Regions from separate parts of the Bradyrhizobium sp. 930_D9_N1_4 genome, predicted to be linked through region 2. Evidence: riboswitches for the same ligand, from Rfam matches in the RefSeq annotation. Region 2 holds a riboswitch; the other holds the start of a gene.
The links. Region 2 has a riboswitch for glycine ahead of gcvT (glycine cleavage system aminomethyltransferase GcvT). Riboswitches for the same ligand answer to the same signal wherever they lie in the genome.

Region 1 (8,020 bases), 160 kb from region 2:
CTGAAATGCAAAATCAATCGGCAAGGGAATCAAATGAAAGAAGGGACGTGATGTGCGAGCGATGCACATCTAGTTCAGAGCAGAAACAAATAGCAATGAAAGCAGACTGGAAGAGCTCAAAGCTGACGCGAGGCTGACAAGCGACAACGGCGCCGCTGATGACAGCGACGCCGTTCGATTGATCGGGAAGAAAAGTGCGAGACGCACCCTCGCCTTACTCGGTCTTGTCGATGTTCCAGAACACGGGGGTCGCCGGGCCGTCGATCACGCCGGTGAGCGACTTCCGCCATGCGCTCGGAATCTGGAACTGACCAAGCGGCATGTAGAGCACCTGATCGTAGGCTTCCTTCTGGATCTCGGCCGCGATCTTCTTCTGATCGTCGAGCGAGGCGGCCCGGACGAAATCGTCCTTGAGCTGCTCGATCCTGGCATCCTCCGCCCAACCGAACCAGCCGCCCTTCTTGCCCTGGCCGCCGACGGCAACGTTGGAGATCGGGTTGGACGCGTCGGCGCTGACCCAGTTGGTGATGAAGATGTTCCAGCCGCCCTCCTTCGGGGGCTTCATGCTGGCGCGCCGGCTCACCACCGTCTGCCAGTCGGTGGCCTGAAAATCGACCTTGAAGCCGGCGTCGCGCAGTTGCTGGGCCACCACGATCGGTTGAGCCTTCAGCGTCAGCACATCGCCCGGCGCCATGAGCACGATTGGTGTTCCGTCGTAACCGGATTCGGCGAGCGCCTTCCTGGCCGCGGCCATGTCGCCGCCTTTCGCAAGCGTCTCGCCGCCAATCTCCGTCGCGAACGGCGTGTCGCAGATGAAGGCCGCCGCGCATTCCTTGTAGAACTTGGGATTGCCGATCAGCGCATCCAGGACGTCCTTCTGCTTGATCGCCAGGAAGGCCGCGCGGCGGACCTTGACGTTATCGAATGGCGGATGGAGGAAATTCATCCGCGCGCCGGTCTGGAAGCCGAACTTGTTCAGGATGTCGAGCTTGAGCTGCTTGTCGGCTTCGATGGTGGGCAACATGTCGATGGCGAGATTTTCCATGAAATCGACGTCGCCCGACTGAAGCGCGTTCAACGCCGTCTGCGCGTCAGGCATGGTGATCCATTCGACGCGGTCGACCTTCACCACCTTGCCGCCGGAGGTCCAGCTCGCCGGCTCCTTGCGCGGCACGTAGTCGGTGTTCTTGACGTAGATCGACTTCACACCAGGCTGGAATTCGCTCTGCACGAATTTGAACGGGCCGGAGCCGATCTGCTCGGGGATCTGCTTGTCCACCGGCGTCTCGGCAAGACGCTTCGGCATCATGAAAGCCACCCGCGACGACGGCTTGCCGATCGAGTCCAGCACGAGCGCGTAGGGCTCCTTCAGCTTCAGCGTGATGGTCTTGGGGTCGCTCGCCTCGATGCCGGCGGTGAACAGCATCATCTGCTGCCCCATGCCGTCGACAGCGGCCCAGCGCTTCAGTGAGGCAACGCAATCTTCCGCGGTCACCGGCGCGCCGTCATGCCACTTCAGACCATCGCGCAGCGTGAAGGTGTAGGTCAGCTTGTCGTCGGAGATCTTCCAGTCCGCCATCTGCGGCTGGATCTTGAAGTTCGAATCCGTCGCGATCAGGGTGTCGAAAACCATGTAGCCATGGTCACGCGCGATATAGGCGCTGGTGAAAATCGGATCGAGAACGCGCAAATCCGAATGCATCACGGCGGTGATGGTCTTGCCGGCGGCAAGAACCGGCGAGGCGAGAGCCGAAAGCGCGACGACTGAGATCGCAAGTGTGGAGACGAACGTCCGGCGCCGCATGAGTTGGAACACTGAAGTTCTCCTGGAAGTTTTCTTGAGAAGCTCTCTTGTGAAGTTCCTTTGGCGAGCGGCGCCGCTGATGACAGCGGCGCCGCGTATTGGTCGGGACGAAAGGGTTTTGGATACGCCCTCGCCTTACTCGGTCTTGTCGACGTTCCAGAACACCGGGGTCGCCGGGCCGTCGAGCACGCCGGTCAGCGACTTGCGCCACGCGCTCGGCGCCAGGTACTGACCGAGCGGCACGTAGATCACCTGGTCATAGGCTTCCTTCTGGATCTCGGTCGCGATCTTCTTCTGATCGTCGAGCGAGGCGGCACGGACGAAGTCGTCCTTGAGCTTCTCGATCTTGGCGTTCTCCGCCCAGCCGAACCAGCCCTTTTTGCCCTGGCCGCCGATCGACAGATTGGAGATCGGGTTGGAGACGTCGGCGCTGACCCAGTTGGTGAAGAACATGTTCCAGCCGCCCTCCTTCGGGGGCTTCTGGCTGGCGCGACGGCTCACCACCGTCTGCCAGTCGGTCGCCTGAGCGTCGACCTTGAAGCCGGCTTCGCGGAGCAACTGCACCGCAACGGTCGGCTGCGCCTTCAGCGTCACGACGTCACCGGGCACCATGACCACGACGGGGGTGCCGTCATAGCCGGACTCGGCGAGCGCCTTCTTGGCTTCGGCCATGCCGTTGCCCTTGACCAGCGATTCCGAGCCGACATCGGTTGCGAACGGAGTGTCGCAGATGAAGAAGGCGCCGCAGATCTTGTAGTATTTGGGATTGCCGACGAGCGCGTCGAGCACATCCTTCTGGTTCATGGCCAGAAGTGCTGCACGGCGGATCTTCGGATTGTCGAAGGGCGGATAGAGGAAGTTCATGCGACCGAGGGTCTGGTAGCCGAACTTGTTCAGCGTCTCGACCTTGAGATCGGCATTGCCTTCGAGCACCGGCAGCAGATCCCACGGCGGCACTTCCATGAAGTCGATGTCGCCCGATTGCAGCGCGTTCACCGCGGTCTGCGAGTCCGGCATGGTGATCCACTCGACGCGGTCGACCTTCACCACCTTGCCACCGGCAGTCCAGCTCGCCGGCTCCTTGCGCGGCACGTAATCGGTGTTCTTGACGTAGACCGCCTTCACGCCGGGCTGGAATTCACCCTGCACGAACTTGAAGGGGCCGGAGCCGATCTGCTCGGGGATCTGCTTGTCCGCCGGCGTCTCGGCGAGGCGCTTCGGCATCATGAAGGCCACGCGCGAGGACGGCTTGCCGATCGATTCGAGCACCAGGCCGTAGGGCTCCTTGAGCTTCAGCGTGATGGTCTTGGGATCGGTCGCCTCGATGCTGGCCGTAAAGGTCATCATCTGCTGGCCCATGCCGTCGACCGCGGCCCAGCGCTTGAGCGAAGCGACGCAGTCTTCCGCCGTCACCGGCGCGCCGTCATGCCATTTCAGGCCGTCGCGCAGCGTGAAGGTGTAGGTCAGCTTGTCATCGGAGATTTTCCAGTCCGCCATCTGCGGCTGGATCTTGAAGGTCGAATCCGTCGTGATCAGCGTGTCGTAGACCATGTAGCCATGGTCTCGCGTGATGTAGGCGGTGGTGAAGATCGGATCGATGATGCGCAGATCCGAATGCATCACCGCGGTGATGGTCTTGCCGGCCGCAAAGACCGGCGAGGCCATTGCGGTGGACAACGCGACGACCGACAGCGCGAGTGTGGAGGCGAACGCGCGACGCCCCCGGCGCATCAAGCTCAACATAAAAGTTTCTCCTGACGTGAAACTGTTCAAAGGCAGATTATTGGTTGAGCATTCGGTTCGTTCCTTGGGCGAACTAACCTCATGCAATGCCTTTATCTTTTCGAGACTTGCAGACAGTGTTGAGCGCGTCAATCCGGTTTCGGTGCAGCCCATGGCATCGCGTGCACGGGCTCCACAAAGATCGGTTTGGCACTACAACACTCTCCACGCGTCCTCCTCGCGCCAATGCAATGCGCATTCCATCTTTCGAAGCTTGAGAGACATTGAGATGAATCCAGCCAATCTTCCCTTCGATTCCGAAGCGATGCTCGAGGGCCTGCGCACCTGGGTGGAATGCGAAAGCCCGACCTGGGATGCCGGCGCCGTTAACCGCATGCTCGATATCGCAGCGCGGGATATGGCGATCATGGGTGCGACGATCGAACGCATCGGCGGACGCCAGGGCTTTGGCGGCGTCATCCGCGCGCGCTTTCCCCACCCGAAGCAGGGCGAGCCCGGCATCCTGATCGCCGGCCACATGGACACGGTCCACCCCATCGGCACGATCGAGAAGCTGAAATGGCGGCGCGAAGGCAACAAGTGCTACGGCCCCGGCATCTACGACATGAAGGGCGGCAACTACCTTTCGCTGGAAGCGATCCGGCAGCTTGCGCGCGCCTCCTTCACGACGCCCCTGCCGATCACCGTGCTGTTCACGCCGGATGAGGAAGTCGGCACGCCCTCGACGCGCGACATCATCGAGGCGGAAGCCGCCCGCAACAAATATGTGCTGGTGCCCGAACCAGGCCGCGCCGACAACGGCGTCACCACCGGACGTTACGCCATCGCGCGATTCAATCTCGAAGCGACGGGACGGCCGAGCCACGCCGGCGCAACATTGTCGGCGGGACGCTCGGCGATCCGCGAGATGGCGCGGCAGATCCTCGCCATCGACGCGATGACGACGGAGGATTGCACCTTCTCGGTCGGCGTCGTGCATGGCGGGCAATGGGTCAATTGCGTTGCCACAACTGCGACCGGCGAGGCGCTCTCCATGGCCAAGCGCCAGGCCGATCTCGACCGCGGCGTCGAGCGCATGCTGGCGCTGTCGGGCACGTCCAACGATGTCACCTTCAAGGTGACGCGCGGCGTGACGCGGCCGGTGTGGGAGCCGGATGCCGGCACGATGGCGCTGTATGAAAAGGCGCGCGGCATCGCCAAATCGCTCGGCCATGAATTGCCACATGCGAGCTCGGGCGGCGGCTCCGATGCCAACTTCACGGGCGCGATGGGCATCCCCTCGCTCGACGGCCTCGGCGTGCGTGGCGGCAACGGCCACACGCTCGAAGAGTTCATCGAGGTCGACAGCCTGGTCGAACGCGGGCGCCTGATGGCGGGATTGCTGGCGACGCTGGCGTAAACTGAATCGACTTCGCACTGCACAATACGTTGGCAGTCGCGGTTGAAATTTAGCCTTGTCTAAAAATGAGGCGCATCGTACTGCTCGATGGTCCACGCGACGATGCGGGAGAGATCGCAACGAAGGCCACCAGCCTTTTTTTTGCGGCGCCGACGGAGCAACCGCCCCGGAAACTCTCAGGCAAAAGGACTGTATCGTCAGGACGATCTGGAGAGAGACGGCACGATTGAAAGTCGTGACGTCCACCGAAGGGGATAGTCCGCATAGACGTCATGAGGTCAGGCCTCGTGGGTCCGTGCCGGATCAAGCTCTCAGGTAACCGTGACAGATGGGGCGCCGAACGGCCTTGCGGCCGGCGGTCAGCCGTCTCTAACTCACGGGAGCCCTGAACTTTCCATGACCCATATCGCCATCATCGGCGCCGGCATCACCGGCGTAACGACTGCCTATGCCCTGCTCGATCGCGGCTACAAAGTCACGGTGCTCGACAAGCACCGCTACGCCGCGATGGAGACCTCGTTCGCCAATGGCGGGCAACTCTCCGCCAGCAATGCCGAGGTGTGGAACAGCACCGCGACGATCCTGAAAGGCTTACGCTGGATGTTCCGGCGCGATGCGCCGCTGCTGATGAACCCGCGACCGAACTGGCACAAATATTCGTGGATGAGCGAGTTCGTCGCCAACATCGGCAACTACCGCGCCAACACCATCGAGACGACGCGGCTCGCGATCGAAGCGCGCAAGCATCTGTTCGAGATCGCGACCCGCGAGGGCATCGACTTCGATCTCGAACGCCGCGGCATCCTCCACATCTATCACGACAAGAAGGGTTTCGAATCCGGCCTGCGCGTCAACGCGCTGTTGCAGGAAGGCGGATTGGATCGCCGCCCGGTGACATCCGAAGAAATCCGCACGATCGAGCCGACGTTGCGCAAGGATTGTTACGGCGGCTTCTACACGCCCTCGGATGCGACCGGCGATATCCACAAGTTCACCCGCGGGCTTGCGGACGCCTGCAAACGGCGCGGCGCGACCTTCATCCACGAAGCCGACATCGACTCCGTAGCCCAGGCCGGTGGCGGCTTTGTCATCGGCTGGGCTGATCTTTCTGCCAGTGATGCTGTCGCATCCGCGCGCGGCATGCTGAAGGCGGACGGCGTCGTGGTCTGCGCCGGCGTCGCCAGCCGTCACTTCGCCAGCCTGCTCGACGAGCGCGTCAACGTCTATCCGGTGAAGGGCTATTCGATCACCGTGCAGCTCGACACCGCTGAAAGCCGCAACGCGACGCCGACCGTGAGCCTGCTCGACGAAGCCGCCAAGATCGTCACCAGCCGGCTCGGCGCCGATCGTTTTCGCGTGGCCGGCACCGCCGAATTCAACGATTTCAACCGCGACATCCGCGCCGACCGCGTGCAGCCGCTGGTCGACTGGGTCCGCGGCAACTTCCCGGCCGTCGAGACGTCCAGGGTGGTGCCGTGGGCCGGGCTGCGGCCGATGATGCCGAACATGATGCCGGTGGTGCGCGCGGGCCGGATGCCCGGCGTCTTCTTCAACACCGGCCACGGTCATCTCGGCTGGACCCTGTCCGCCGCGACCGCGCAGATGATTGCCGGAACCATCGACGGCTGGCGCGGCCTCAACGCGCCGCCAACCGCGCCTTCGCTTCAGCAAAAACTTGGGGTTGAGCGCGAGTTACGTCATGCATCCTGAGTGGTCGATATCAGCCACCGGGCGGCCCCTTGCGACCGCCCTGCCCTTGGCACACAATTTGCCCCGAAAGATCGGCTTCTCCGGCCGGCTTTCCAGCCCGAGTGACAGGCGTGCATGATAGACACAATCGATTCCACGGGCGCTTCTCGGCCCCACCAGTTCCGCAGCCGGAGATAGGTGCATGCTAGGTTATCTCATTCGCCGCGTTCTGGCCGCCGTGCCTGTGATGGGCGTCGTCGCGCTGTTCGTGTTCCTGTTGCTGCGGCTGACGCCGGGCGATCCCGCCGCGATCCTCGCCGGCGACAACGCGACACCCGAACGGCTCGAGCGCATCCGCGACTCGCTCGGCCTCAACGAGCCGCTGATCGTGCAATTCGTCACCTGGGTGAACAAGCTGCTGCATGGCGATCTCGGGACATCGCTGATCTCCAACCTGCCGGTCATCAAGATGATCAGCCAGCGCATGGAGCCGTCGATCTCGATCGCGCTCTCGACCATTATCCTCGCCGTCATCGTCGCCGTGCCGCTCGGCGTCATCGCGGCGTGGAAGCACGGCACCTGGATCGACCGTTTCGTGATGGGCCTCTCCGTGCTCGGCTTCTCGGTGCCGGTGTTCGTGGTCGGCTACATCCTGATCGAGGTCTTCGCGATCGACCTGCGCTGGGTGCCGGTGCAGGGCTTCCGCAGCATCTTCAACGGTTTCGGCCCGTTCTTCGAGCGCATCATCCTGCCGACCTGCGCACTGTCCTTCATCTACATCGCGCTGATCGCGCGCATGACGCGCGCGGCAATGCTCGACGTGCTCGGTGAGGACTATGTGCGGACAGCACGCGCGAAGGGCATCAACGAGGTCGCGGTGATGATGCGGCACGCGCTGCGCAACGCCGCCGTGCCCGTGATCACCGTGATCGGCACCGGTTTTGCGCTGCTGATCTCCGGCGTCGTCGTGACCGAGAGCGTGTTCAACATCCCCGGCATCGGCCGGCTCACGGTGGACGCGGTGCTGGCGCGCGACTACCCGGTGATCCAGGCCATGATCTTGCTGACGTCGCTGATCTACGTCGTCGTCAATCTCCTGATCGACGTCGCCTACACGCTGCTCGATCCCCGGATCCGGTACTAGGGCCAAGGATAACAACAACAATGTCCGTCGATAGCCTTCCCCAGTCCTCCATTCCGATCACGTCGCCGCTGCGACCGCGCTTCGGATTCCTGACCTCGACGCCGATCATCGCGGCGGCCACGATCCTGCTCACCTTGATCGTGCTGGTTTCGATCCTGGCACCCCTGATCGCGCCGCATGATCCGGTCCAGCTTGCCCCCTCGCAACGGCTCAAGCCCTCGTCGGCGCAGTTCCTGCTCGG
Region 2 (8,020 bases):
AAGGGCAAGGAGACCTCGACCAACTCGATCGCGTCGATCTTCGCCTGGACCCGTGGCCTGTCGCACCGCGCCAAGCTCGACAACAACGCCGAGCTCGCCAAGTTCGCCTTGACCCTCGAGAAGGTCTGCGTCGACACCGTCGAGGAAGGCTACATGACCAAGGACCTCGCGCTGCTGGTCGGCGCCGACCAGCGCTGGCTCTCGACCACCGGCTTCCTCGACAAGGTCGCGGAAAACCTCACGAAGGCGTTGGCGGCCTAAGCCGTCCGCAATTTCGCCCGACTGGGCCAGACATCATCACGGGCCGCGCCAAAGCGCGGCCCGTTTCTTTTTTTGAGACCCCTCGCGCGGAGATGCGACCATGTCGATCAAGCTTGCCGTCCCCTGCCTGTTGCTGCTCGCCGGACCGGCTGTGGCCGCCGATCCCCTCCCCGACGCCATCGCCGCATCAGGCGAGAGCACAGTCCTCAGCGTCCACGCCGAGGGCGCGCAGGTCTATGAGTGCAAGGCCGGCACCGACGGCAAGCTCGCATGGAGCTTCCGCGAACCGATCGCGACGCTGCTGTCCGATGGCAAGACCATCGGCCGGCACTATGCGGGCCCGAACTGGGAGCACGCCGACGGCAGCGCCGTCGTCGGCAAGGCGACCGGCAACGCGCCGGGCGCGACGGCGGCTGACATCCCCTGGCTGAAGCTGGAAGTCACCGCCCACCGCGGCAGCGGCGTGCTGACGCCTGTTACCACCGTCCAGCGCATCAACACCCGCGGTGGCAAGCTCGAGGGTTCTTGCGACAAGGCCGGCGAGTTCAGGAGCGCGCCGTATTCGGCGGAGTATGTTTTCCTGAAGAAGGGCTGAAAGCTCAGCGGTCCGTGACCTCGCGCTCGGCCTGCGCCAGCTCTGCCGCCGCGAGATCGCCGGTCTCCTCGAGCCGCGCTTTCGCGGTCATCTGGACGTGGGCGGCGAGTGTCGGCATGCGCGCGATCAGGGCGTGAAAGTCCTGGGCGTCGAGCAGCAGCAGCCGGCTCTTGCGCGTCGCGGTGACCGTCCCGCTGCGCTTCGTCTTGTGCAGCAGTGCGATCTCGCCGAAGAAAGTGCCGTCACCGAGCCGCACCTGCTGGCTCGGTAGCGCGATCTCGACCTCGCCGGCGGTGATGAAATACATCGACGAGGCCGCATCGCCGCGACGGACCAGGATCTCGCCCTGCTCGATGGTGCGCGCCCGCAGGAGCCGCATGATGTCGGCGATCTCCGCCGCCGACAAATGCGAGAACAGCGGCACCCGCGCCAGCATGCCCCAGGTCACGACGAAGTCGCGGCGCCTCACCTCTTCCGCAAACGCAGAGGAGATGATCGCGACCGGCAGCGCGATCATGGCGAAGCCCGAGACGATCGCGAACACCGAGATGAATTTGCCGAGCGGCGTTACCGGCACGACGTCGCCATAGCCGACGGTGCCGAGCGTCACGATCGCCCACCACATCGCGTCCGGAATGGTGCCGAGCTTGCTGGGCTGCACATCACGCTCGATGGCGTAGAGCAGCGAGGCAAACGTCAGGACCACACCGAACAGGATGACGACGCATCCGATCAGCGCTCGCCGCTCGGCATGGACGGCGGCGAGCAGCGAGCGCATCGCCGGCGAATACCGAATGAGCTTGAAGAACGGCAGCACGCCGAGCGCCGCCAGCGTCGCGTGGCGGCCCGTGGCGAGCACGATGGCCGCGGGCAGGAACGCCAGGAGGTCGATGATCCCGAGCGCTGAGAAGGCATAGCCAAGCCGGTCGGCGAGCGCGGAGCCCTTGCGCGGCGTGTGGCCCGCCACCGTCCAGAGCCGTGCGGCATATTCCAGCGCGAACACGATCACCGAGAGGATGGTGATGCCCGCGAACAGCGCACCGTAGTGATCGTCCAGCTCCGGCACCGAGGCCAAAATCATCGCGGCGACGTTGAGCACGATGACGCCGATGATGAGCTGGATGAAGCGCGATCCAGCCGAATAGGCCAGCGGATCGTGCTCCAGCAATTCGTAGAGGCGATCCCTCAAATCGGGATCGCGAAGCCCAGTTCCTCGCGGAACGAGGCGCATCGGGATTAAGCGCCTGCCATCGCTTTTTCGATCGCCGCCAGCGCTTCGGTTGCCTTGGCGCCGTCGGGGCCGCCGGCCTGCGCCATGTCGGGCCGACCGCCGCCGCCCTTGCCGCCGAGCGCTTCGGAGGCGATCTTCACCAGATTGACCGCGTTGAAGCGCGCGGTCAGGTCGGCTGTGACGCCGACCACGACGCCGGCTTTGCCGTCCTCGGTGACGCCGACGATGGCGACCACGCCGGAGCCGATCTGCTTCTTGGCCTCGTCCGCGAGGCTCTTGAGATCCTTCATCTCGATGCCTTCGACCGCACGCGCCATCAGCTTGACGCCGCCGGCCTCGCGCACGCTGGAAGCTGCGCCATCGCCGCTTGACGCGCCGCCGCCCATCGCGAGCTTCTTGCGGGCGTCTGACAATTCGCGCTCAAGCTTCTTGCGCTCGTCCATCAGCGCGGTGATGCGCGCGGGGACGTCGTCGATCGAGGTGCGCAGCTCGTGGGCCGCGGCCTTCGCCAGCGCCATGGTCTCGTTGGCGTGACGGCGGGCGTAATTGCCGGTCAGCGCCTCGATGCGGCGCACGCCGGAGGCGACCGCGCTCTCGCCGGTCAGCGTGATCAGGCCGATATCGCCGGTGCGCCGCACATGGGTGCCGCCGCAGAGCTCGACCGACCAGCCAAGCGCATTGACGCCGCGCTCACGCGCGGTGCGGCCCATCGAGACGACGCGAACCTCGTCGCCATACTTCTCGCCGAACAGGGCGCGCGCCCCGGCCTCGCGGGCCTCGTCAACGCCCATCACGCGCGTGGTGACTTCGTCATTCTCCAGCACCACGTCGTTGGCGATGTCCTCGACGCGGGCGAGCTCTTCGGCCGTGATCGGCTTCGGATGCACGAAGTCGAAGCGCAAACGATCCGGCGCGACCATCGAGCCGCGCTGGGCGATGTGATCGCCAAGCACCTGACGCAGCGCCTCGTGAATCAGATGCGTCGCCGAGTGATGTGCGCGGATCGAGGAGCGCCTGGAATGATCGACCTCGAGCTGGAGCGCGGTGCCGAGCTTCAGCTCGCCGCTCTCGACCGTGCCGACATGCACGAAGAAATCGCCGAGCTTCTTCTGCGCATCGGTGACGCGGAACTTGATGCCGCCCTCGCCCAACAACACGCCGGTGTCGCCGACCTGGCCGCCGGACTCCGCATAGAACGGCGTCTGGTTCAGCACGATCGCGCCGGTTTCGCCCGCCTTGAGGCTGTCGGCTTCCTTGCCGTCCTTCACCAGCGCGGTCACCACGCCTTCGGCGCTCTCGGTCTCGTATCCCAAAAATTCGGTGGCTCCGAGCTTCTCGCGCAGCGGGAACCAGATCGCTTCGGAGGCGGCTTCGCCAGAACCCTTCCAGGATTCGCGCGCCTTGGCCTTCTGGCGCTCCATCGCATCGGTGAACGAGGCCTGATCGACGCCGATGCCGCGCGACTTCAGCGCGTCCTGCGTCAAATCCAGCGGGAAGCCGTAGGTGTCGTAGAGCGTGAAGGCGACGTCGCCGTCGAACATGTCGCCTTTCTTCAGGCCGGCCGACTTCTCGTCGAGAATCGACAAGCCGCGCACCAGCGTCTTGCGGAAGCGGGTCTCTTCCAGCCGCAGCGTTTCCTCGATCAGATTTTCCGCGCGCATCAAATCGGGATAGGCCTGGCCCATCTCGCGCACCAGCGCCCACACCAGCCGATGCATCAGCGGCTCCTTGGCGCCGAGCAGCTGCGCATGGCGCATCGCGCGGCGCATGATCCGGCGCAGCACATAGCCGCGGCCCTCGTTCGACGGCAGCACGCCGTCCGCAACCAGGAAGGCCGAGGAACGCAGATGGTCGGCGATGACGCGGAACGAGGCCACGGTCTGCTCGTTCGGCCCGTGGCCCAGCGCCGACGAGGTCGCGTCGATCAAATGACGGAACAGGTCGGTCTCGAACACGCTGTCGACGCCCTGCATGATCGAGGCCATGCGCTCGAGGCCCATGCCGGTGTCGATCGAGGGACGCGGCAGGTCAACGCGCTGCTCCTTCGTCACCTGCTCGTATTGCATGAACACGAGATTCCAGAATTCGAGGAAGCGGTCGCCGTCCTCTTCCGGCGAGCCGGGAGGACCGCCCCAGATGTGGTCGCCGCGGTCGATGAAGATTTCCGAACACGGGCCGCACGGGCCGGTGTCGCCCATCGCCCAGAAATTGTCCGACGTCGGGATGCGGATGATGCGGTCCTCGGAGAATCCGGCGATCTTCTTCCAGAGGCCAGCCGCCTCGTCGTCGGTGTGGTAGACGGTGACGAGCAACTTGTCCTTCTTGAGCCCGTATTCCTTGGTGATCAGCTTCCAGGCCAGCTCGATCGCGCGTTCCTTGAAATAGTCGCCGAACGAGAAGTTGCCGAGCATCTCGAAGAAGGTGAGATGGCGCGCGGTGTAGCCGACATTGTCGAGGTCGTTGTGCTTGCCGCCGGCGCGCACGCATTTCTGCGACGTGGTGGCGCGCTGATACGGCCGCTTCTCGACGCCGGTGAAGACGTTCTTGAACTGCACCATGCCGGCATTGGTGAACATCAACGTCGGATCGTTGCGCGGCACCAATGGCGAGGACGACACGATCTCGTGGCCGTTCTCGGCAAAGAAGTTCAGAAAGGTCGACCTGATCTCGTTGACGCCGCTCATGTTCATCCAATCGGGTGTGCTTGGACCCGCCAATTTGCCATCCAAACCTGTCGATTTGGGCTGATATCTGCGGGCCACAGCGCTTTTAGACAAGGCCAGCTTCGCTGTCCAGAAACTGTGCAGAGAGATCAGTGGGTTGCCGCAGGCGCGCAATCCCGTTGCAATCCCTTTGGAAAGCCGCAAAGGCCGCGTTGACAGGCTTGGCCGGCCTGTGGTCTGTACCCATCTGTATCGTACGGCCACGTCGGGAGAGACCGGCAACTTGGTAGCCGGCGCCGAAGGAGCAACCGCCCCGGAAACTCTCAGGCAAAAGGACCGCGTGGCTTTGACGACATCTGGAAAGAGGCGCCGACGGGCTTAGGTCCGGACTGCGTCCGCCGACGGGATAATACTCTCAGGCACAGCGACAGATGGGGCTTCGACTGGTGTCCACGGGAAATCGTTCCCGGGGAACCGCCGAGGACCCTGTAATGTCAGTACGTGACGACAAAGACTCCCTGAAACGTACCCCCCTTTACGACTTGCATGTCTCCCTCGGCGGCAAGATGGTGCCGTTCGCGGGCTATGACATGCCCGTGCAATATCCTGCCGGCGTGCTGAAAGAGCACCTCCAGACCCGCACCGCCGCCGGCCTGTTCGACGTCTCCCACATGGGCCAGCTCGCACTTCGGCCGAAATCGGGCAAGGTCGAGGACGCCGCCCGCGCGCTGGAGCGGCTGGTGCCGCAGGACATCGTGGCGATTGCACCGGGCCGCCAGCGCTACGCCCAGTTCACCAATAAGGATGGCGGGCTTCTCGACGATCTCATGGTCGCCAATTTCGGCGATCATCTGTTCCTGGTCGTCAACGCCGCCTGCAAGGACGCGGACGAGGCGCATCTGCGCGCGAATCTCTCCAGCGACTGCGTCATCGATTCGCTTGCCGACCGCGCACTGATCGCGCTGCAGGGCCCGAAGGCGGAATCGGCGCTGGCGAAATTATGTGCAGAAGCGCCCGCCATGAAGTTCATGGATGCCGGTCCGCACAAGGTTGCGGGTATCGACTGTTTCGTCTCGCGCTCGGGCTACACCGGCGAGGACGGTTTCGAGATTTCGGTCCCCGCGGCCGATGCCGCGCGTCTCGCCAGGACGCTGCTCGACAATCCCGACGTGATGCCGATCGGCCTAGGCGCCCGCGACAGTCTGCGGCTGGAAGCCGGGCTCTGTCTCTACGGCCACGACATCGACACCGCGACCACGCCGGTTGAAGCCGCGCTGGAATGGTCGGTGCAGAAGAGCCGCCGCACCGGTGGCGCCCGTGCCGGCGGCTTTCCGGGCGCCTCGAATATCCTCGCTCATTTCGATCACGGCGCATCCCGCCGCCGCGTCGGCCTGCTCGCGCAAGGCCGCGCCCCGGTGCGCGAGGGCGCGCTGCTGTTTGCGGACGACGCAGGCGGTGACGCAATCGGAAAAGTCACCTCGGGCGGTTTCGGCCCGAGCCTGAATGCGCCGGTCGCGATGGGCTATGTGCCCACGAGCCTGAGCGCGCTCGATACAAAGCTCTTTGCCGAGGTGCGCGGGCAACGCTTAGCCCTCACCGTCGCCGCCATGCCCTTCGTGAAAAATACCTACAAACGCTGAGGACTGAGACAATGACCACGACGCTGTACACCTCCGACCATGAATGGCTGGCCATCGACGGCGACGTCGCCACCGTTGGGATCACCGACTACGCGCAGTCCCAGCTCGGCGACGTCGTGTTCGTCGAGCTGCCCAAGGTCGGCCGCACGCTGAAGAAGACCGAAGCCGCCGCCGTCGTGGAATCGGTCAAGGCCGCATCAGACATCTACGCGCCCGTCTCGGGCGAGGTGACCGAGATCAACGACGCACTCGCCGCAGAGCCGGCGCTGGTGAACTCCGACGCGCAAGGCAAGGCGTGGTTCTTCAAGATCAAAATTGCCGACAAGAGCGAGCTCGGCGGCCTCATGGATGAGGCCGCGTACAAGGCGCATACGGCGTGAGATGAGAACTCCAACCTCATTCTCAGTGTCATCACCCGCGCAGGCGGGTGATCCAGTACGCCGCGGCTTCTCGGTTAAATCACGAACGCCTGCGTCTACTGGATGCCCCGCCTTCGCGGGGCATGACAGCGGAGTGATGAGGCGAACCGCTACCACATCATCGCCCGCCCGAGTGCGCATTGCGCACAAGGCGGGCGATGACAGCAACTCCTAAGCGAGGACCCATGATGACCGCGCACCGCAAATCCAACGGCGACACCGCCACCTTCGTTCGCCGCCACATCGGCCCCTCCGCGCGCGATGTCACCGCGATGCTGGAAGCCGTCAGCGCCAAAAGCGTCGACGCGCTGATGGCGGAAACGCTGCCGGCTTCGATCCGACAGGCCGCCCCGCTCGATCTCGGCAAGCCCTTGAGCGAGACCGAGGCGATCGCGCACATGGCCGAGCTCGCACGTCAGAACCAGGTGTTCACCTCGCTGATCGGCCAGGGCTATTCCGGCACGATTTTGCCCGCGGTGATCCAGCGCAACATCTTGGAGAACCCGGCCTGGTACACGGCGTACACGCCCTACCAGCCCGAGATCAGCCAGGGCCGGCTGGAAGCGCTGCTCAACTTCCAGACCATGATCTGCGATCTCACCGGGCTCGACGTCGCCAACGCCTCGCTGCTCGATGAAGCCACCGCCGCCGCCGAAGCCATGGCGCTGGCGGAGCGGCACTCGCGGGTCGAGGCAAAGGCCTTCTTCGTCGACAAGGACGTCCATCCGCAGACGCTCGCGGTGATGCGCACCCGCGCCGCGCCGCTCGGCTGGACCCTGGTCGTCGGCGATCCCCTCACCGATCTCGACAAAGCGGACGTGCTCGGCGCGCTGCTGCAATATCCGGGCTCTTCGGGCGCGGTGCGCGACATCAGGCCCGCGATCGCGGCACTGAAAGCCAAGGGCGCGCTGGCCATCGTGGCCGCTGATCTCCTGGCACTGACATTGCTGGCGTCGCCCGGCGAGCTCGGCGCCGACATCGCGATCGGCTCGGCGCAACGCTTTGGCGTGCCGATGGGCTATGGCGGACCGCACGCGGCCTATATGGCGGTGCGCGATGCGCTGAAGCGCTCGCTGCCCGGCCGCCTCGTCGGCCTCTCCGTGGATTCGCGCGGCGCACCGGCCTACCGCCTCGCGCTCCAGACCCGCGAGCAGCACATCCGCCGCGAGAAGGCGACCTCCAACATCTGCACCGCGCAGGTGCTGCTCGCC

Region 1: it holds a riboswitch for glycine, as region 2 does, so the genes downstream of both, AB7532_RS23080 (D-amino acid dehydrogenase) here and gcvT (glycine cleavage system aminomethyltransferase GcvT) in region 2, are expected to answer to the same signal.

What each region holds. Positions count from the first base shown of each region.
Region 1 is NZ_CP197236.1:4,840,324-4,848,343, forward strand. Features, by position in the region: gene AB7532_RS23065 (ABC transporter substrate-binding protein) at 215-1,816, opposite strand; gene AB7532_RS23070 (ABC transporter substrate-binding protein) at 1,940-3,547, opposite strand; gene AB7532_RS23075 (M20/M25/M40 family metallo-hydrolase) at 3,816-4,946, shown strand; glycine riboswitch at 5,042-5,148, shown strand; glycine riboswitch at 5,152-5,276, shown strand; gene AB7532_RS23080 (D-amino acid dehydrogenase) at 5,343-6,656, shown strand; gene AB7532_RS23085 (ABC transporter permease) at 6,838-7,779, shown strand; gene AB7532_RS23090 (ABC transporter permease) at 7,800-8,020, shown strand, end outside.
Region 2 is NZ_CP197236.1:5,002,124-5,010,143, forward strand. Features, by position in the region: gene AB7532_RS23860 (NADP-dependent isocitrate dehydrogenase) at 1-261, shown strand, start outside; gene AB7532_RS23865 (DUF3455 domain-containing protein) at 362-856, shown strand; gene AB7532_RS23870 (cyclic nucleotide-gated ion channel) at 861-2,087, opposite strand; gene alaS (alanine--tRNA ligase) at 2,093-4,771, opposite strand; glycine riboswitch at 5,007-5,098, shown strand; gene gcvT (glycine cleavage system aminomethyltransferase GcvT) at 5,242-6,390, shown strand; gene gcvH (glycine cleavage system protein GcvH) at 6,402-6,770, shown strand; gene gcvP (aminomethyl-transferring glycine dehydrogenase) at 6,998-8,020, shown strand, end outside.